Regions from separate parts of the Cupriavidus sp. PET2-C1 genome, predicted to be linked through region 1. Evidence: predicted binding sites of a transcription regulator. Region 1 holds the regulator's gene; each other region holds the start of a gene.
What was found. The regulator FNR, encoded in region 1, switches genes on or off when oxygen is low (the NO sensors DNR and NnrR bind a similar motif). The targets are predictions, from matches to a motif close to TTGATNNNNATCAA.

Region 1 (6,624 bases):
CGCTTCAGAAGACCAGACAGAATCCATGCGCGGCAAGCGTCTCAGGCAAAAGCAGCGCGCGCGCCACCCCGGCCAAGCCAAAGGCCACCACTGCAAGGCCAGCGCCAGCCCGCAACGCCGGGCGCCGCGAAAGCTGCCTGAGATAGCCGGACAGGCCCGAGATCACCAACAGATTCGGCAGGGTGCCCAGGCCAAACACGGCCATCACCAGCGCGCCCGACGCGGCATTGCCGGCCAGCAATGCCATGGCAAGGGCGCCGTACACCATGCCGCACGGGACCAGCCCCCAGGCTAGCCCCATGCCGTAGCGGCGCAGCAACCGGCCCTGCCCCTGCACCCGGGCCACAGCCGGCAAGCGCACCCCGACGGCGCCAAGGCCGCGCAGCAAGCCGCCCGCGCCACGGGCGGCGAGCCGCTCCAGCCAACCCGTACCCATGGTGCGCCCGCGCAACATCCACAAGCCCGACAACACCAGCATCACACTGCCGATCCCAAACAGCCAGCGCTGCAGCGGCAGGTACTGTGCCTTCCAGACGCCAGCACCAAGGGCGCCCAGCAAGGCCCCCAGCACCGCATACATGCTAAGCCGCCCGGCATGCATGACAAGCAGTTCCAGCAACCAATGGCCGGGACGCCGCAGCACCGTGGCAGGCACGCGCGCAACGCCGCCCTGCTCCGCCGCCAGCGCGATCCCGCCGCACATGGCGGCGCAGTGCACGCCGCCCAGCAAAGCCAGGGTAAATACGCTGATAAGCACGCCTATGGTCAACTTCTCCTCCCAATCACACAATCGCAACGCCCGGCGCGGTAAAATGCGTCGAACGCGCCCCCGCAGCTCCAAGAGGCGCTATCAACATGAGGCCTTGCGCCCGCGCACACCAGCGCGCTCGCACAACATGACGACGGGCACGGCAAGCCGCGCTGCACAGATAGCGCACTGCCGCAAGACCCGCGCGCCAGGCCGATGTGGATGGCGCTTCCAATCGACGACTCTCAACGTCAAGCTCTCAACTCAATGCGCCCGCCACATCGCGCTTGATTGACTGCGCTAAACCGACAGGCCCCAATTGCTCACCACCATTCCTATTACCGAGATGTCGCCCCGCTGCTCCACTTGCTCGCTCGGCCAGCTCTGCCTGCCCGTCGGCATGTCGCAGCAGGACCTCGAAAAGATGGATACGCTGGTCCAGGACCGGGTGCGCGTACGCAAGGGCGAAACCCTGTACCGCCTCGGCGATCCTCTCACCGCCGTCTACGCGATCCGCTTCGGCACGCTCAAGACCCACCTGACAATGGAAGACGGCCGCTCGCAGATCACGGGCTTCCACCTTCCCGGCGAAGTCGTCGGCCTTGACGGCCTCGGCGAGATGCAGCACGCGTCGGATGCCACCGCGCTGGAAGATACCGAAGTCTGCGTGGTGCGCTTCGGCGATCTCCAGACGTTGTCCAACGTCCTGCCTTCCCTGCAGCATCAGTTCATGCGCCTGATGAGCAAGGAGATCTCGCAGGACCAGGTCATGTTGATCACGCTCGGATCGATGCGCGCCGAGGAGCGGCTTGCCGCTTTCCTGATCAACCTGTCCGAGCGCTTGTCCGCGCGCGGCTATTCGGCCTCCGAATTCGTGCTGCGCATGAGCCGCGAGGAAATCGGCAGCTACCTGGGGCTCAAGCTCGAAACCGTCAGCCGCCTGTTCTCGCGCTTTGCGGAAGCCGGCCTGATCCAGATCCGCCAGCGCCACGTCAAGCTGGTCGACATGGTGGGGATCAAGCAGATCGTCAACAAATCCTGCTGACGTGCTCGTCGCGGGCCGCCCTCGCCCGCCGCGGCACGCCGCGATGCCGCGCCTGCTGGCCTGAACCGGCAAGGCGCGCATCGCAATCACTCCAGCTCGTCCGTGTCCGCCAGCCGCGTGGGCATGGTGTACAGCGTCAAGCCGCTCGACAGCGCGCACAGCACCCACGCGATCAGGAAGCCCACGGTGTAGACCGCCTCCCGCGATGCCTCGACCGGCTGGCCGAAGAAGCGCAGGTCACCGGGATCGACCATGGAGAATACCAGCGCGGTGGTCAGCCCGGCGACCAGGAAAGCGGGCCACAGCACCCACATCAGCCAGCGTAGTCTCATGATCACCTCGCTTGCGCCGCGACCGGCGCTGCCTGGCGTGCCGCGCTGCCCGCCTTCTCGACCACCAGGCCGTGGCGCGCCACCCCTTCCTCAATGGGTGGATCCGGGTGGGTCATAGCCAGCCAGATCGTGACCCCGCAGGCCACCATGGCCACGAACGGCCCACTCATCAGCAGCCACGGCCATGGCTCCTTCCACCAGGGATTGCTTTGCTGCGTCATCTGGCCTCCTCCTCTAGATCTAGATCGCGTATGTTGCGTACGGATTGGTGCATCCAGCGTCCCCGCCGCCTCATAGATTGCGCGGCACGATAAAGCTGGTGCTCTGTCGAATCTCTGCGCCATGGCTGCCCGCGCCCTCGTCGGGCACCGCGGTGACCGTGACCTCGATCTTGTGCGTGCCCTGCGCCGCGGCCTCGATCGGCACGCGCACCCGGATGGGAATCAGGCGATTGGACGTGGGTTCCAGGTTGCCGGCAGCGTGATCATATTCCACGGCCAGGCCCTTGAGCTCGCCGCTGCCCGCGCTGACGGCGACGCGCATCGGCGCCTCGGTCGTGTTGATCAGCTGCAGCCGGTACACGTTCTCGATCCAGCGCCCTTCCACCTCACGCCCCAGCGCGCCGCGGTCGCGGATGATATCGACCTTGAGCGGCGTGCGCATGGCCAGCGAGGCCATGAAGCCGGCGACCAGCGCCAGCCAGATCACCGAGTAGATCACCGTGCGCGGCCGCACCAGGCGCTTGCGCGCCACGGTCTCGGAGAGCGCGCTGCGCATGGCGTTCTCGGACGTATAGCGGATCAGCCCGCGCGGGTAGGCCATCTTGTCCATGACCTGGTTGCAGGCGTCGATACACGCGCCGCAGCCAATGCAGTCGTACTGCAGGCCATCCCGGATATCGATGCCAGTGGGACAGACCTGCACGCAGATGCTGCAATTCACGCACGAGCCCAGCCCGGCGGCCTTGTGGTCCGCCTTGCGCGAGCGGCTGCCGCGCGGTTCGCCGCGGCCCACGTCATAGGTGACCACATAGGTGTCGCGATCCACCATCACGCTCTGGAAGCGCGCATACGGGCACATGTACTTGCAGACCTGCTCGCGCATGAAGCCGGCGTTGCCCCAGGTGGCAAACGAGTAAAACAGCATCCAGAACGTCTGCCACGGGCCCAGCGAGAGGCTCAGCACCTGCGCGCCGAGCGTGCGAATGGGCGAGAAATAGCCGACGAAGGTAAAGCCCGTCCATAGCGCGATCACGATCCAGAGCGTGTGCTTGGTGGCCTTCAGGCGCAGCTTGCGCGCGCTCCAAGGATCGCCGTCCAGGCGGATGCGGGCAAAGCGGTCGCCTTCCACATGCCGCTCGATCCACATGAAGATCTCGGTGTACACCGTCTGCGGACACGCGTAGCCGCAGAACAGCCGCCCCGCGATCGCCGTGAAGAGAAACAGCGACACCGCGGAGATCACCAGCAGCACGGCAAGGTAGATCACGTCCTGGGGCCACAGCACCAGGCCGAATATATAGAACTTGCGCGCGCCGAGATCGAACAACATGGCCTGGCGGCCATTCCACTGCAGCCAGGGCATGCCATAGAAGAACAGCTGGGTCAGGACCACCATCCAGACCCGCCAGTTCGAGAACGCACCCGACACCGAGCGCGGATAGATCTTGCGGCGGACTTCGTACAGGGTCTCGTCCGACGTTTCCGCGTCCGCCGCGCCAGGCGTGGGCGCTCGCAGCGGTGCCCACGCGGCCCCGTTCCTTTGAAGCGGCTCCGGTCCGGGGGCGTTCATGAGCGAACACCCCCGCCGCGGTGCCGGCCCGGCTGACAAGCACAAGCGTGGTGGCTCATTGCTTGCCCCCCTCGCCTGCACCGCCACCGGTGTTGGACAGGCCCCAGACATAGGCCGTCAACATGCGGATACGCTCCGGCGTGAGGATTTCCTCGTGCGCCGGCATATGGTTGTTATGGCCCTTCAGGATGGCGTCGACGATGTTCGCCTCCGAGCTGCCGTACAGCCACACGCGGTCCGACAGGTTAGGCGCGCCAAGCGCCTGGTTGCCCTTGCCGGTGGAGCCATGGCAGGCCGCGCAGGTGGACTTGAACGTGCTCTCGCCGCGCGAGGCGCGGATCGGATCGTAAGACAGGCCGGACAGCGAACGCACGTATTGCGCCACGTCGCCAGCGAGCTTGCCGTCGATGGTCGAGGCGAACGACGGCATCACGCCGTTGCGGCCCTTGGTAATGGTCTGCGTGATGGTCTCGGGCTCCCCGCCGTACAGCCAGTCGTTGTCGGTCAGGTTGGGAAAGCCGTGGCTGCCGCGCGCATCGGAGCCGTGGCATTGCGCGCAGTAGTTGAGAAACAGGCGTTGCCCGATCTCGCGCGCCGCCGGGTCGGCCGCCACCTGCTTGACGTCCATCTGCATGTACTTGCCATAGACCTCGCGCTGCAGTTGCTCGGCTGCCTGGCGGTGCGCCTCCAGCTCAACCCGGCTGGAGGTCTTGAGCACGCCGGCGTAGGAACCCAGGCCGGGATACAGCACCAGGTAACCCAGGCCAAAGATGCATGCCAGCAGGAACATCCACATCCACCAGCGCGGCAACGGGTTGTTCAGCTCGCGCAGGTCGCCGTCCCACACGTGGCCGGTGTCCTCAGGGGCGCCCACAACCTTGGTGACCTTGCGCTGGGAGAACAGCAGCCACACGCACCAGACGATGCCGACCAGCGCGATGGCGGCAATGTAGTAGCTCCAGAAATCCGTGAAGAAGTCGCTCATGACTCAGTGTTCCTGCTTGGTGTTGTTTGCGCCGCCGGCATGACGCGCGACGCGGTGGCCGGCATCGGGGCGGGCGTCTTGGCATGCAGCCAGCGGCTCGTCGGGCAAGGCGAACGGCAGCATGGCCGACTCCTGGTTGGCCGCCTTGCGCCCGGACGACCAGGCCCACCAGCAGATGGCGATGAAGGCAGCCATCGAGACCACGGTGGAAAACGCGGTGAGCATTGCCATGGCTTACTCCTTGGCCGGCGTGGCCGCGGGCTGCGCGGCGGCCGCGGTATCGACCCGCACATTGCGCTTGGCGATCCCAAGCTCCTGCAGGTAAGCGACCATCGCGTCTTCCTCGGTCTTGCCGGCCAGCGTGGCAGGCGCCTGCTCGATCTCGGCGTCGGTGTACGGCACGCCAAGACGGCGCAGCGCACGCATGCGGTCGCGGACGTCATTGGTCTGCAACGGCGTTTTCTCCAGCCACGGGTAGGACGGCATCACCGATTCGGGCACCACGTCGCGCGGATTGCGCAAGTGGATGCGCTGCCAGTCATCGGAGTAGCGTCCGCCCACGCGCGCCAGGTCGGGACCAGTACGCTTGGAGCCCCACAGGAAGGGATGGTCGTAGACCGACTCGCCCGCCGTGGAGTAATGGCCATAGCGCTCGACATCGCCCTGCAACGTGCGCACCTGCTGCGAATGGCAGCCCACGCAGCCCTCGCGGATATAGATATCGCGGCCCATCAGGCGCAGCGCGGAGTACGGCTTGATCCCCGCGTCGGGCTCGGTGGTGGAGTGCTGGAAGAACAGCGGCACGATCTGGACGAGCCCGGCGATGCTGACCACCAGGATGGTGCAGAGGATCAGCCACCCGATATTCTTCTCCAGGGTCTCGTGCGTAAAGAAGCTTCGTTTTTCGGACATCGTTTCTATCCTGGAATGATCAATGGGCGGAGGCGGAAACGCTGGTCGGGATCAGTGCATCCACGGCAGGCTTGCCGATGATGGTCCTGGCCACGTTGTATGCCATCAGCAGCATGCCGGAGAGGAAGCACAAGCCACCCAGCAAGCGGATCAGGTAGAACGGGTACTTGGCCTTGACCGCTTCCACGAAAGCGTAGGTCAGCGTGCCGTCGGGCTGGGTGGCGCGCCACATCAGGCCCTCCATCACACCGGCGATCCACATCGAGGCGATGTACAGCACCACGCCGATGGTGGCGATCCAGAAATGCAGCTCGATCAGGCGCACGCTGTACATCTCCTTCTCGCCGAAGAGCCGCGGGATCAGGTAGTAGAGCGAGCCGATCGAGATCATCGCGACCCAGCCCAGCGCGCCGGAGTGCACGTGGCCAATGGTCCAGTCCGTGTAGTGCGACAACGCGTTGACGGTCTTGATCGACATCATCGAGCCCTCGAAGGTCGCCATGCCGTAGAACGACAGCGCCACCACCAGGAACTTGAGGATGGGATCGGTGCGCAGCTTGTGCCAGGCACCCGACAAGGTCATGATGCCGTTGATCATGCCGCCCCACGAAGGCGCCAGCAGGATCAGCGAGAACACCATGCCGAGCGATTGCGCCCAGTCCGGCAGCGAGGTGAACTGCAAGTGGTGGGGACCGGCCCACATATAGGTGAAGTTGAGCGCCCAGAAGTGAACGATCGACAGGCGGTAGGAATAGATCGGGCGGCCGGCCTGCTTGGGGATGAAGTAATACATCATGCCCAGGAAGCTGGT
Region 2 (6,624 bases), 1.9 Mb from region 1:
GAGTACCTGGCGCTGGGCCTGCTGGTGATGCCGGTAGCACAGGCCATGCGCTCGCAGCGCGCCTACTACCTGGTGGCACCGGACTCGCGGCCGATGAGCGATGCGATGTCGCGCCTGCGGACCTGGCTGCTGGCGGCGGCGCAGGATTTCGCGGCACGGCAGGCCTCGGGGCGGGCCCCGGGGCTTGCACAGGACGTTTAATCAGAAAATTTGAACATCAAATACGATACAAGGGCCCTTATCGATCCCGTGCCAGATCTATCCTTTGTCACATGGAGACGGAACATATTCTCCCAATTTCAACAAGGCAGATAGATCATGAGAATTACCACCGCGCGCCTGTTCCTCGCTGCCGCCATTGCCGGCACGGCCCTGCTCTCCCTGAACTCCGCCTTTGCCGCGGACACCAGCGGCACCCACGCCGGCGACAACTACGGCTACGTGCACCGCTCGGCCGACGCCTACACCGATGGCGCGCGCACGGTCAAGCACGACTATCCGTTCGGTTTCTCCGTGTGAGCAAGCAAGCGCTGCACAGGAAGCACAGACAGCAGGAACGCATCATGACCGTCAAAGACACCGCCCTGATCCTCGCCGGATGGATCGCCGCCTGCCTGGGCAGCGGCTACCTCGTGACCTTCGCCGCGCAGGCGCTGCAGCGTTAGGGATGACACACTTGCGCGCCTGAGCGGTTGAGCGCTGGCAAGGCAAGCACCGCGCATTTGGCATGATTCCGGATGTCCGAAACGGCCGTGCACCTGCCCCAGGCCTGCCGCGCCTGCTACCGCCCGCTCAGCCCTTCACGTTGGCAGCCTCCAGCACTTCGGCCAGTTTGCGCCCGGCGTCCAGCGCCGCCGGAAAGCCACAGTACACTGCGCTGTGCACCACCAGCTCACGCAATTCCTGCGGCGTCACGCCATTGGCCAGGGCGCCGCGCAGATGGCCGGCCAGTTCCTGCGGCCGGTTGAGCGCGATCAGCATCGATACCGTGGCCAGGCTGCGCTGCTTGCGGTCCAGGCCGTCACGCGTCCACACCGTGCCCCAGGCGAACTCCGTCACCAGTTGCTGCAGGCCGACATCGCCCTGCTGTTGCGCGGCGTCGAACGCGCGCTGCACGTATTGTTCTCCCATGACTTCCGAACGTACCTGCCGGCCGGCTTCGAAGGCCGGCGTTTGCGTGTAGGCGGCAGGGTCTTGCTGGGCTTGCGTCATCTTGCTATCTCCTCTGATTGCATGGGCCATCGGGCAGGCACGCCGCGTCCTGGTGGATGCGCGGCGCCTGCGGCGTTGCGCCTTACTTGAACGGTGTCTGCAGGATGCCCATCACGGTACGGATGCCGTCGCGGTAGTTGCCCAGCCGCATGTTCTCGTCGTAGCTGTGCTGGTTATTGTCCGCATTGACCAGCGGCACGATCACGAACGGCGACTGCAGCGCCTTCACCGCTGCGCCGGTCGGCACGGTGCCGCCCATCATGCGGATCTGCACCGGCGCCTTGCCGTAGGACTGCTGCATGGCCTGAGTGAGCCACCGGCTGATCGGCGCCGACAGGTCCGTGCGCGCGGCGGAACTGGAGGCCGAGACCTCGCCCGCGGTGACCGAGGCAAGCTTGGGATAGCGCGCGCGTTCGTCGTCGGTGGGCTCGCCCTTGACCAGGTGGTAGCCCTGTTTTTCCACGTGCTGCCTGACGAGGGCGAACAGGGATTCCGGGCTGGTCTCCGGCACGGTGCGGATATCGATATCGGCCACCGCCACTTCCGGAATGACGGTGCGGGCCTTCTCGCCCACGTCGCCGGCGGCCATGCCGCGCACGTTCAGCGTGGGGTACTGCATGGCCTCCTGGTAGTTGGCACCAACGCGCTCGGCGCGCGCGATGCCCAGGCGGCGGCGCAGCGCGGCCTCGTCGTCGGGCACGGCGGCCATGATGCGGCGTGCGCGTTCATCGATCTTTACCTGCTTGTAGTAGCCGGCAATGGTGACGCGGCCGTCATCGTCCTTCATGGTGGCGAGCAGGTTCGCCAGCCGCTGCGCGGGGTTGGCGGCATAGTTGCCATAGTGGCCGCTGTGCAGGCCCTGGCTGGCGCCGAACACCTTGAGCTGCACCAGCAGCACGCCGCGGTTGCCGAAGATCAGCGTGGGCTGGTTGCTCTGGTGCATGGGGCCATCGAAGATCACCATGCCGTCATTGCGCAGCAGCGCCAGGTTGTCCGCGATCACCTTGCCCAGCGACGGCGATCCCTTCTCCTCTTCGGAATCCAGCAGCACCTTGATATCGACCGCAGGGTCCACCCCGGCGGCCTTGAGCGCATCCATGGCGGCCAGGAACATCACGATGGGACCCTTGTCGTCGGACGACGAACGCCCGAACACGCGCCACTCGGGATCGACCTGGCCGGCATAGAGTTTGTCCAGCGGCAGCGTTTCCCACTTGCCATCGGCGCTGCGCGCCTTGAGCGTAGCCTCCCACGGGCTGGGCTGCGCCCATTGCGACGGCGTCACCGACTGGCCATCGAAATGCATGTAGAACAGCACGGTCTTGCGCGGGCCAGCGCTTTGCCGCGTGCTGGCGGGATATTCGGCGTAGACCATCGGCTTGCCGTTATTGGGCAGCTCGCGCGCCTGGAAGCCACGCCGGGCGAAGGCCTTGACCAGCCAGTCCGCGTTCTTCTGGATATCCGCGGGCACGGTGGCGTCGTTGGGCAGGGCCAGCAATTCGACCCATTCGCGGTAACTGCGCGCCGCGGCCTGGTCGGCCTGCTGCTGCAGCTGCACGCCGTCGAGCGTGGCGGCATGCGCGCCCGCTGCCAGCAGCATGGCGCCGAGGGTGCCGCACACGGTCGCGCGGACGGCGCTGTGCAAGGGGGACCGGAAGATGCGGGAACGGGTATGCAGGGGGGCGCGATGCGGCGCGCCGCCAGGCGCGCGGGCAAGGGAACGTAGTCTCATGGCTCTTGTTGGATAGGAAATTGCATGGCGACGGATACGGCGGGCGGGCCGCAAGACAGCCGCGCGGCCCGCACCGGCAGTCTGAACCGCTACATGCAACTTGTCCACGCACGGTGCCCCTGGCGGCGCGCCTTCATCGGGCCAGGCAGCGCGCGGGCGCCCTCAGGGGCCCTGCTCGTCGGGTGACTGCGAAAAGCCCTCCTCGCGGCGCGCAATGGCACTGGCCAGCCCGAATTCCATGGCAAAAAGCAGGATCAGCGCGAGCATGGCCAGCGCGCCGATCGCCAACCGATAGTAGATCCACATGGCGGCAAGCCGGAACATCCGACAGAGTTGTCCTATCTGCAGCGTAGATTTCCACACATCAAAAAGGCGCTGAGATGCCACGGCACGGTGCAAAGAAACTGTCAAAACGGGAAAATGGAAGACCCGTGGAAGGCGCCGGCGATTGCGCCCGACTTGATCTGGATCCAGGCAAGGTTGCCCGCAGGGTGCCATGATGACCCTGGTGACCGCCCCCGAGCCACCCCGGCGGGGGCCGCCATGCCGACAACGATCACAGCCATTACAGGAGATAGCCGCCATGACCAACATCGTGCTCGCCACCGACGGTTCGCCCTTTTCCGACGCGGCCGCCCGCTTCATCGCCGAAGGCAAACTGCTGCAAGGCGGCTTTACCGTGCATGTGGTCCATGTGACGCCCGATGTCACCGGACAGGTACGCGCCTTCGTCAGCAAGGAAACCATCGACGCCTGGCATCAGGAGGAAAGCGGTAAGGCCATGCAGTCCGTGGCCGACATCCTCGGCGCCGCGGGCATCGCCTTCGAGCAACACGCGCTGCACGGCTTTGCGCCGGAACGCATCGTCGCCTACGCCGCCAGCGTCGACGCACGCGGCATCGTCATGGGCACGCACGGCCGCGGCTCGTTCTTCGATGCGGTGATTGGTTCGGTGGCGGGACGGGTGCTGGCGCACGCCCCGTGCCCGGTAGTCCTGGTCAAGGCCCCGGGCAAGAAGTAAGGCAGCCGGCCTGGGCTGGCCGGTGCCGGGTCAGACCGGCCAGAGCGGCGGCTCGTCCATCAGCGCGACCTGCTCGCGCAGTTCGAGGATGCGGTCCTGCCAGTAGCGGGCAGTCCCAAACCACGGGAATGCCGCCGGAAAGGCCGGATCGCGCCAGCGGCTGGCCAGCCAGGCGCTGTAATGCAGCAGGCGCAGCGTGCGCAGCGCCTCGATCAGGTAAAGCTCACGCGGCTGGAATTCCGCGAAATCCTCATAGCCGGCCAGGATGTCGGCCATCTGGCCCTGCTGGGCGGCGCGGTCGCCTTCCAGCAGCATCCACAGATCCTGGACCGCCGGCCCCATGCGGCTATCGTCGAAGTCGACAAAGTGCGGCCCGGGCGGGCGCGAACCCACATGGGACTCCTCGATCCACAGCACATTGCCGCGATGGCAATCGCCGTGCAGCCGCAATTGCGCTACATCACCCGCGCGCTCGAAGCAACGGCGAGCGCCATCCACGGCGAGATCGGCAACCGCCTGCCAGGCCGGGCGCAGTTCCAGGGGAATACAGTCTTGCGCCAGCAGCCAGTCGCGCGGGGCCACCCCGAAGGTGTCTACGTCGATGGTGGGGCGTGCCTGGTAGGGATGCGTGGCGCCGAGCGCATGGATGCGGCCGATGAAACGGCCAAGCCAGGTCAGCGTGTCCGCACGATCCAGCTCCGGCTCGCGCCCCCCGCAGCGGGGAAAGACCGCGAAACGAAAACCCGCGTGCGCCAGCAGCGTGGCGCCGTCGCGCGCGATGGCCGGCACCGCCGGAATCTCGGCGTCGGCCAGTTGCCGCACGAAAGCGTGCTCTTCCAGAATGGCCGCGTCGCTCCAGCGGCCGGGGCGGTAGAACTTGACCACCACCGGCGCGCTGCCTTCGATCCCCACCTGCCAGACCCGGTTCTCATAACTATTGAGCGCCAGCAGGCGGCCGTCCGGCTCGAAACCGGCGGCCTCCATCGCATCCAGCATCAGGTCCGGCGTGAGGCTGGCGTAGGGCACGCCATCGGCATTGGTGAGCGTGCCGCCGTCGCCGGGCACCTGAAGGTCAAACCCTGAACTGGACATTGCGCGTGGCAGCCGTTGAGGAACGTTGTGGAATTAGCGCGTGGGCTTGGCGCGCTGGCCGCCCAGCAACGCGGCTTGCGGCGCCGGACGGCGACCGCGTGCGGCCGGATCCTGTCCGGTGCGCGGCTGCGCGACATGGGTGTCGGCACCGGCGCGGTTGCCGTTGACGTCGCCATTGCGATCGCGGTTGCCATTGCCATTGCCGGCGGCACGGTTGCCGTTGGCCTCGCCAGTGCGGTTGCCATTGGCCTGACCGTTACGCGGGCTGCCTTGCCCGGCCGAAGCCGGTCGTCCGCTGCCCTGCGCCGGGCGCTGGCCCTGTGCCTGCGGCGCGCGGCGCTGGCCTTGCCCATCGGCGGCGGCGGGAGCCTGGCTGCGGCCTTGCGGCGCGCGTGCCGGACGTTGCTGGCGCTCGCCAGCTTCCGCTGCCGGTGCGCGGCCGCGCGGCTGGCCGCCGGCGGGTGCCTGGCCGCGGCCACGGCCACCACCACCATTGCCCTGGCCCTGGCCGCGTGCCTGCCGGCCCTTCTGGATCGGCTCGGCCGGAATGCTCGGATCGACCTCGAAGCCCGGCAAGATGGTTTGCTCGATCTGGCGCTTGATCAGCCGTTCGATATCGCGCATCAGCGAGATTTCATCCACGCAGACCAGCGAGATCGCCTCGCCCTCGGCGCCGGCGCGGCCGGTACGGCCGATACGGTGCACGTAGTCTTCGGGCACGTTGGGGAGGTCGTAGTTGACCACGTGGGGCAGTTGATCGATGTCGATGCCGCGCGCGGCGATATCGGTAGCCACCAGCAGGCGCAGCGTGCCGGCCTTGAACTCGGTCAGCGCGCGCGTGCGGGCCGACTGGCTCTTGTTGCCGTGGATCGCCAATGCCGACAGGCCGTCCTTGTCGAGCTGCTCGGCCAGGCGGTTGGCGCCGTGCTTGGTGCGGGTAAAGACCAGCACCTGGTGCCAGTCGTTCTCGCGCACCAGGTGGGCCAGCAGTTCGCGCTTGCGCTCGCGGTCCACCGGGTAGACGCGCTGCGCCACGGTTTCGGCCGTGGTATTGCGGCGCGCCACTTCGATGGAGGCGGGGTTGTCCAGCAGGCGGTCGGCCAGGCCACGGATCTCATCGGAGAAGGTGGCCGAGAACAGCAGGTTCTGGCGCTTCGGCGGCAAGACATTGAGGATCTTGCGGATGTCGTGGATGAAGCCCATGTCGAGCATGCGGTCGGCTTCGTCCAGCACCAGCATTTCCACGTGCGACAGGTCGATGGTGCGCTGGGACAGGTGATCAAGCAGGCGGCCGGGCGTGGCCACCACGATATCGACACCGCGCTTGAGCTGTTCGATCTGCGGGTTGATGCCCACGCCGCCGAACATCACCATGGAGCGCAGCTTGAGGTACTTGCCGTAGTTACGGACGCTTTCTTCCACCTGCGCCGCCAGTTCGCGGGTCGGGGTCAGGACCAGTGCGCGCACCGGCAGGCGCTGTCCACGTGCGGGTTCGCGGCCGGCCGAGGATTCGGACAGCAGTTGCAGCAGCGGCAGCGTGAAGCCGGCCGTCTTGCCGGTGCCGGTC
Region 3 (6,624 bases), 390 kb from region 1:
ACAAGATGCGCCAAAACAGCCTGGAATGACGATGGCTTTCTCTCCCTCTCCCCTCAGGGGGAGAGGGCCGGGGAGAGGGGTGGCTTAGCTAGGAGCCGCTTGAAGCGAAGCCCGTGGTTGTTTCCAGCACGCAGGCATAACCAGCGCACGCCCTCTCCCTGTGGTGGTCAAGTTATTTCAGACAGGTGTTTAGGTTGTCTGGTGCTTTAGCTTGTCCTCGTATTTCTGCGGCGACTCATAGCCCAGCGTCGAGTGCAATCGCACCGGGTTGTAGAAGCCAACGATGTACTGCGTGATGTCGCGCCGGGCCTCGGCCCGGTCGACGTAGCGCTTCTGCCATACGCGCTCCATCTTCAGATTCAGGAAGAAGCGCTCCATGACAGCATTGTCCCAACAGTCGCCCAAGCGGCTCATGCTGCAAACCAGTCCGTGGCGCGCCAGCAAGCCCTGATACTCCTCGCTGGCATACTGGCTGCCCCGATCCGAATGCACGATCAGCCCAGGTGCCGGATTGCGCTGCTGGATCGCCATCTTCAGCGCATTGACGATCAGCGAGGCCGGCATCGTCGGCGCCATCGCCCACCCCACCACCTTGCGCGAATACAAGTCCAGCACGACCGCCAGATACAGCCAGCCTTCGACCGTGCGGATATACGTCATGTCCGACACCCATGCCTGATTGGGCTGCGCCGGCCTGAACTGCCGATTCAGCACGTTGGGCGCTACCGGGCGGTCATGCCGGCTGTTCGTGGTGGCTACGAACTTGCGCTGCCAGACCGGGCGCAGGCCCGCCTTGCGCATCAGCGCGCGCGCCCTGTAGCGACCGATCTTCACGCCCTGTGCGCTCACCGCCTGCGCCACTCGACGGCTGCCGTAGCTGCGCCCACTGCCCTCGAAGGCCGCTCGCACATGGACTTCTTGCCTGGCACGCGCCATGTCGCCTGGCCCCCTCTGCCGGTGTGCGTAATAGCCTGCACGGCTCACGCTCAACACCCGACAGGCACGGCTGATCGAAATGGCCTCCTTCTGCAACGCGGTCACGACGCGATAAATCACTTCAGTTCCCGGGCGAAGAAGGCCGATGCCTTTTTTAGGATCAGGTTGTCCTCCTTCAGGCGGCGATTCTCCTCTTCCAACTGCCGGATCCGCAGCTGCTCGGGCGTGAGCGGCTTGCCAGTGCCCTGGCCGCCAGCCAGCTCCAGGTCATACTGGGCGAGCCAGCGCCTGAGCGCCGTCTCGCCAATCCCCATCGTGTGGCATACCTCGGTAACCGAAAGGGCCTGCTCCCGGACCATTCGGACCACTTCCAGCTTGAAGCTGGCATCAAAATTACGGCGTTGCTTTGTCATCTGCTTTCCTCGTCGATCGTGATTTTCCACCTATCGACCTGTCTGAGGAAATTAGACCACTACACCCCCGTCCCCTCTCCCACAAGTGGGAGAGGGGAGCAAACCAGCAGCATCGGCCGAAGCCGGCAGGATGCGCCAAAACAGCCTGGAATGACGACGGCTTTGGCTCCCTCTCCCCCAGCCGCCCTTGCTGCATCATCAGCTAGCCTGCGGCGTGACGGCCTCCGCAGCCAGATGCCTGGTCAGGCCGGTGAGCCATTCCGGCCGGCTCACGGTGTCCAGCCAGTACTTCACCTCCAGCCCCAGCGCAGTATCACCACCGATCGCCAGGCGCCGCTGGAAGAACAGCGTATCGGTATCGGCCTCCCCGCCCAGCAGACGCAGGTAATCGACAGCGTTGGCGCGCAGCGTCAGCTCCGGCGGGCTGCCATCAAAGGGCCCGGCGGCAAAACGGCCGTCCGTGCAGCGAAAACGCACCCGCAGGCCAAGATCCTCCACCGTGAGCAGGAAGCAGTGGCCGTCGAGCGCCGCCGGTGGCTGCAGCCACCCACGCCGCCGCGCAAGCTCCAGCGCGGCCACCAGGGGTAAGGCCTGGGCCTGCGCCGGCACCGCGCGGTGCAGCCGTGCGAGCATGGCTTTGGGGCCGATCATGCGTGCGCCTCCTGCCAGGCGATGCCGGCGCGTCCATCCCAGTAGCCGTTGCTGGGCTGCGCCCCCGCCGGCAGCAGGCCGCCGGGGGCCGTGGTCCGTGCGCCGGACCGCAGTCCCGCCAGCGCCGCCACCACATGCAGCGTGGCGCTGGCATGCGGGCTGACGCGCACCGAGCCGATCCCCATGGCCATCAAGGCCGGCACTTCGGCGCACAGGTCGAGACAAGTCGCGGACTGGATCTGCACCCCGTTGAGCGTGAAGAATGGCTGGCCCTCCCCGGTCGAGGCCACCAGGCCATCCGGGTAATCCAGACAGCGGAACTCGCAGTTGTCCTTGCGCAGCCGGTGATGGCGCGCTGTGAAACAACGCGCCGAGAACGCCAGCGGCATGCGGCCCCAGACCAGTACCTCCAGCCCCGTGGCCGCCGGGCGAGCCGCCGCCAGCGCCGCCAGCGCGGTGCGGTCCATTTCCAGCGGTGGCACGCATGCGATGGCACCCAGCCCGCTCAGCCAGGCAAGCGTATCCGCGTGATACACGTTGAGATGCGGGCCGCAGATAAAGGGGCGTCCATCCATCCGGTTGACCGCGCCGAGGTCGTTGGCCTCGACCAGATATTCGGTCTGCTCGCAAACGCGTTGCATGCAGGCGATATCGCTGTCGGACTCGACCAGCACCGGGGTCGAAAGCACGACTTCCTTGCCGGCCTCCCGCAGCATCTGCGCGATCTCCAGCCAGTGGGCATGGCGCAGTTCATGGCGGCGGGTGCAAACGGTTTCGCCCAGGTAGACGCGGTCGACCGCGGAGTCGGCGACCTCGGCATAGAACTGCATGACCGTGGCACGCGGCCAGTAGTACAGCAGCGGGCCGAGCGAGATGCCGAAGCGGGCCGCCGTGGCTGCGGCGGGGTCGATCATCGAATCGTTCATTGGTAGTTTGGTTCCAGAGGAAAGTTGGATGCCGTGAGGCATGAGGAATGCGGCAGGCAAAGGCACGGCGGACCTCTCTTAGCGCCACGGCCGGTCGTACGCGCCCTGGGTAACCTGGTCACCCTCGGCGTGCCGCCCTAGCACGCCCTGCCATTCCTGGCGTGCTGTGAAGCGCGCCGGATCGATGCAGGCCGCGTCGATCGCCGCGCGCAGCACGCCGACCACATCGCCCACATAACGCGGGCTGCGCTGGCGGCCTTCGATCTTGATGGCAGCGATGCCCATGCCGATCAGCGCCGGCAGCAGCGACAGCGCGTTGAGGCTGGTCGGCTCCTCGAGCACGTAGCCCCGTTCGCCTTCCACCTCGAACCGCCCTTTGCACAACGTCGGGTAGCCGGCGGGCTCGCCCGGTGCGTAGCTGTCGATCAGGATGCCGGACAGCCGCGCCTGCATGGTTCCCTCGCGCTCTTCCCAGCGTACCGCGTGCGCGGGCGAGCACACCCCCTTGTTGTTCGGCGAGTCGCCGGTCGCGTAGGAAGACAGCAGGCAGCGGCCTTCGGCCATCACGCACAGGCTGCCGAAGCCAAACACTTCGAGCTCCGCATCGGTTTGGCGCGCGAGCTTGCCGATCTGCGCCAGCGTCAGCACGCGCGGCAGCACCACCCGGTGTATGCCGAAACGCGCGCGCATCAGCGCGATGGCGTCGGCGTGCGTGGCCGAGCCTTGCACCGACAGATGAAGACGCAATTGCGGATGGCGCTCGCGGGTATAGGCCATGAGGCCGGGGTCGGCCATGATGACTGCGTCAGCGCCCAGTTCCGCCGCGGCATCGACGGCGCGATGCCAGTTCGTCACCGCGCCCATCTGCGCGAAGGTATTGATGGCGAACAAGACTTCCGCGCCTTGCGCATGGGCCTCGGCCACGCCTGCCTGGATGTCGGCCTCGGTGAAGTTCAGCCCGCCGAAGTTGCGCGCATTGGTGGCGTCGCGCAGGCCGAGGTAGACGGCGTCGGCGCCACGTTGCAGCGCCACGCGCAGCGCCGCCAGCGAGCCGGCGGGCGCAACCAGTTGCGGTCGGCGCGTTGCGCCGGATGTGTTGGATGTCATTGGATAGGCTCAACGGGGTTTCGGAGTCCGCATGCGCCACGGTGGCGGCGAACGCCTGTGAGCCAGGATCCTAGCCAAGCCCCGCGACGAACCAGTTGACCAGGCGCAAAAGCGTGCGCCGCGGCGCGCGCACCGGACGAGGGCCATCCGCCGAGTGGCATAGGCCATTGGTATCGTGCCGTGCGCTGATTGATCCAGCGCAAGTTTCCCGGCGCGCGTCCATGCAAACCTATGCCGCTTTCCTGCCGCGCACGGCATCTTCGCCGGCGAGCGGGATGCCTCACCGAGAGTGATATGCAACAACATTGGCTGAAGCTGATTGGCCGCCGGCTGGTCCCGGTGGTACAGGGCGGCATGGGTATCGGCATTTCCGCGCACCGGCTGGCGGGCGCGGTGGCAAGCCAGAACGGCATGGGCACCATTGCCAGCATCGACCTGCGCCACCATCATCCGGACCTGCTGGCGGCCACCGCCAGGTCGCGCGACAAGGCCAGGATAGAGGCGGCCAACCTGGTGGCGCTGGATCGCGAGATCCAGGGCGCGCGGCGCCTCGCGGGCGGGCGCGGCGCCATCGCGGTCAATGTCATGAAGGCCGTCAGCTCGCATGCCGCGCTGGTCCGGCAGGCGTGCGAGAGCGGTGCCGATGCGATCGTGATGGGCGCGGGACTGCCGCTGGACCTGCCCGACCTCACGGCCGGGCACCCGGACATTGCCTTGATCCCTATCCTGTCGGATTCGCGCGGCGTGGGGCTGGTACTGCGCAAGTGGATGAAGAAGAACCGCCTGCCCGACGCCATCGTCATCGAAGATCCGGCGCACGCCGGCGGCCACCTCGGTGCCTCGCGCATCGACGATATCGGAGACGGGCGCTTCTCCTTCGCACGCGTGCTGGCCGAATGCCGTGAAGTATTCGCCGGGCTGGGGCTGGCCTGGGAAAGTGTGCCCCTGATCCTTGCGGGCGGGATCAACAGCCACGCCAAGGTCCGCCACTGGCTGGGTGAAGGCGCCAGCGCCGTGCAACTGGGCACGGCGTTCGCCGTGACCGAGGAAGGGGATGCGCACCCGGCTTTCAAGGAAGTCCTGGCCAGCGCGCGCCCCGAACAACTGAGCGAATTCACCAGCGTGGCCGGCCTGCCGGCACGCGCCGTACTGACGCCATGGCTCAAGCGCTACCTCTCGCGCGAAGCCACGCTGCAGGCCCGCGCCAAGGTCCGCGACTGCCTCGAAGGCTTCGACTGCCTGCAGGCCTGCGGCCTGCGCGACGGCATCGGCCGTGTCGGCCAGTTCTGCATCGACCTCAAGCTGGCCCAGGCCATGCGCGGCGACGTGGAGCGCGGGCTGTTCTTCCGTGGCAAGGGGGGCCTGCCGTTCGGCGCGGCCATCCGCCCGGTACGCGAACTGATGCACTACCTGCTCACCGGCGAAATGCCCGCGGGCCTGGGCACGCCACAAGGTCTGGCAGCCGCGGCGGCCTGACGGCCTCGCGCGGATGACCAGGCCGGTGACCTGCGTCGATGCAGGCTTCAAGGGCATGGCCGGGCCGCCGAGCGAATGGAAACGGAAATGGAAATGCATGGCACAAAGCCGTTGGCGGCGATGTCCGGCAGGCTTCCCGGTCACGCGCCCGGCGCCGCGTCATTGTGTCACGCCATGATATTTTCAGAAAGTGCACCCGGAACTACCTGTAGCCGCATATGACCTTGATCTGGCGCAAGCCCGCTCGCCGGCTTGCCGTCAATAATGCGACAAGCCCCTGAAGCGCCGTTGCAGAGCGCAAACCTGATGCCAGGGGCCGGAACCCCATGGTAGACCTCACGCCCCCTTGCCCACCCGCTCCCGCCACGGAGCCGTCCGTCACCCCACCGCGTACCCAGGCAGCGTTGCCGGGCTTGCGCCACCGCCTGTCGACGCGGATCGTCTCGCTCTCGCTGGGCGCGCTGCTGATCGTGCTGACCATGATCTCCGGGACGCTGTGGCTGTCATGGCAACTCGAAGGCGCGGGCGCGGCCATCAACGATGCCGGCAGCTTGCGCATGCGTGCCAATCGCGTCGCCATCGAGCTCGCCAGGGCACGGGCCGGCGCAAGCCATCAACTGGAGGCTCAGATCACCGGGCTGGATGCCACCCTGGCACGCCTGCGCCAGGGCGATCCGGCACGCCCCTTGTTCCTGCCGGATGACCCTGGCATCCACGCGCAGCTCGACCGGGTAGACCTTGACTGGCACCGGCGTATCAAGCCGCTCGCGCTCGCCGACCTGGCCGCCGCGAATAGTGAGCCGCCGACCTACCCGGCGGCGCTGACTTCCTTCGTGGATCAGGTCAATCGCCTGGTCAGCATGATCGAGCAAGAGAACGCCATGAAGACCACCCTGCTGCGGTTGTCGCAGGCGGGACTCGCGGCCATGGCCTGCATGGGCACGGTAGCCGTCATCTACCTGCTCTACATCTGGATCATCCTTCCGGTCATGCGCTTGCAGGACGGCTTGTACCGCATGGCCGCGCGGGAGTTCTCCCTGCGGCTGCCAGTGGAAACCAGCGACGAGTTCGGCATGCTGGCGCAAGGCTTTAACCAGATGGCAGGCGAACTGCAG

Region 2: the regulator FNR is predicted to act here: its motif matches at 3,404-3,417, upstream of ACX12D_RS03005 (universal stress protein).
Region 3: the regulator FNR is predicted to act here: its motif matches at 4,223-4,236, upstream of ubiU (ubiquinone anaerobic biosynthesis protein UbiU).

Annotation. Positions count from the first base shown of each region.
Region 1 covers NZ_CM137259.1:2,607,627-2,614,250, forward strand. The annotation lists gene ACX12D_RS11795 (sulfite exporter TauE/SafE family protein) at 5-769, opposite strand; gene fnr (fumarate/nitrate reduction transcriptional regulator Fnr) at 1,068-1,793, shown strand; gene ACX12D_RS11805 (hypothetical protein) at 1,880-2,125, opposite strand; gene ACX12D_RS11810 (membrane protein) at 2,128-2,346, opposite strand; gene ccoG (cytochrome c oxidase accessory protein CcoG) at 2,417-3,916, opposite strand; gene ccoP (cytochrome-c oxidase, cbb3-type subunit III) at 3,972-4,901, opposite strand; partial or broken gene ACX12D_RS11825 (cbb3-type cytochrome oxidase subunit 3) at 4,977-5,132, opposite strand; gene ccoO (cytochrome-c oxidase, cbb3-type subunit II) at 5,136-5,813, opposite strand; gene ccoN (cytochrome-c oxidase, cbb3-type subunit I) at 5,833-6,624, opposite strand, start outside.
Region 2 covers NZ_CM137259.1:661,468-668,091, reverse strand. The annotation lists gene ACX12D_RS03030 (LysR substrate-binding domain-containing protein) at 1-201, shown strand, start outside; gene ACX12D_RS03025 (hypothetical protein) at 319-519, shown strand; gene ACX12D_RS03020 (carboxymuconolactone decarboxylase family protein) at 793-1,212, opposite strand; gene ACX12D_RS03015 (M20/M25/M40 family metallo-hydrolase) at 1,295-2,812, opposite strand; gene ACX12D_RS03010 (hypothetical protein) at 3,107-3,268, opposite strand; gene ACX12D_RS03005 (universal stress protein) at 3,528-3,965, shown strand; gene ACX12D_RS03000 (serine/threonine protein kinase) at 3,996-5,057, opposite strand; gene ACX12D_RS02995 (DEAD/DEAH box helicase) at 5,091-6,624, opposite strand, start outside.
Region 3 covers NZ_CM137259.1:2,216,492-2,223,115, forward strand. The annotation lists gene ACX12D_RS10025 (putative zinc-binding protein) at 1-29, shown strand, start outside; one part of gene ACX12D_RS10030 (IS3 family transposase) at 190-1,082, opposite strand; one part of gene ACX12D_RS10030 (IS3 family transposase) at 1,082-1,349, opposite strand; gene ubiT (ubiquinone anaerobic biosynthesis accessory factor UbiT) at 1,548-2,000, opposite strand; gene ACX12D_RS10040 (U32 family peptidase) at 1,997-2,926, opposite strand; gene ubiU (ubiquinone anaerobic biosynthesis protein UbiU) at 3,005-4,033, opposite strand; gene ACX12D_RS10050 (NAD(P)H-dependent flavin oxidoreductase) at 4,328-5,509, shown strand; gene ACX12D_RS10055 (type IV pili methyl-accepting chemotaxis transducer N-terminal domain-containing protein) at 5,836-6,624, shown strand, end outside.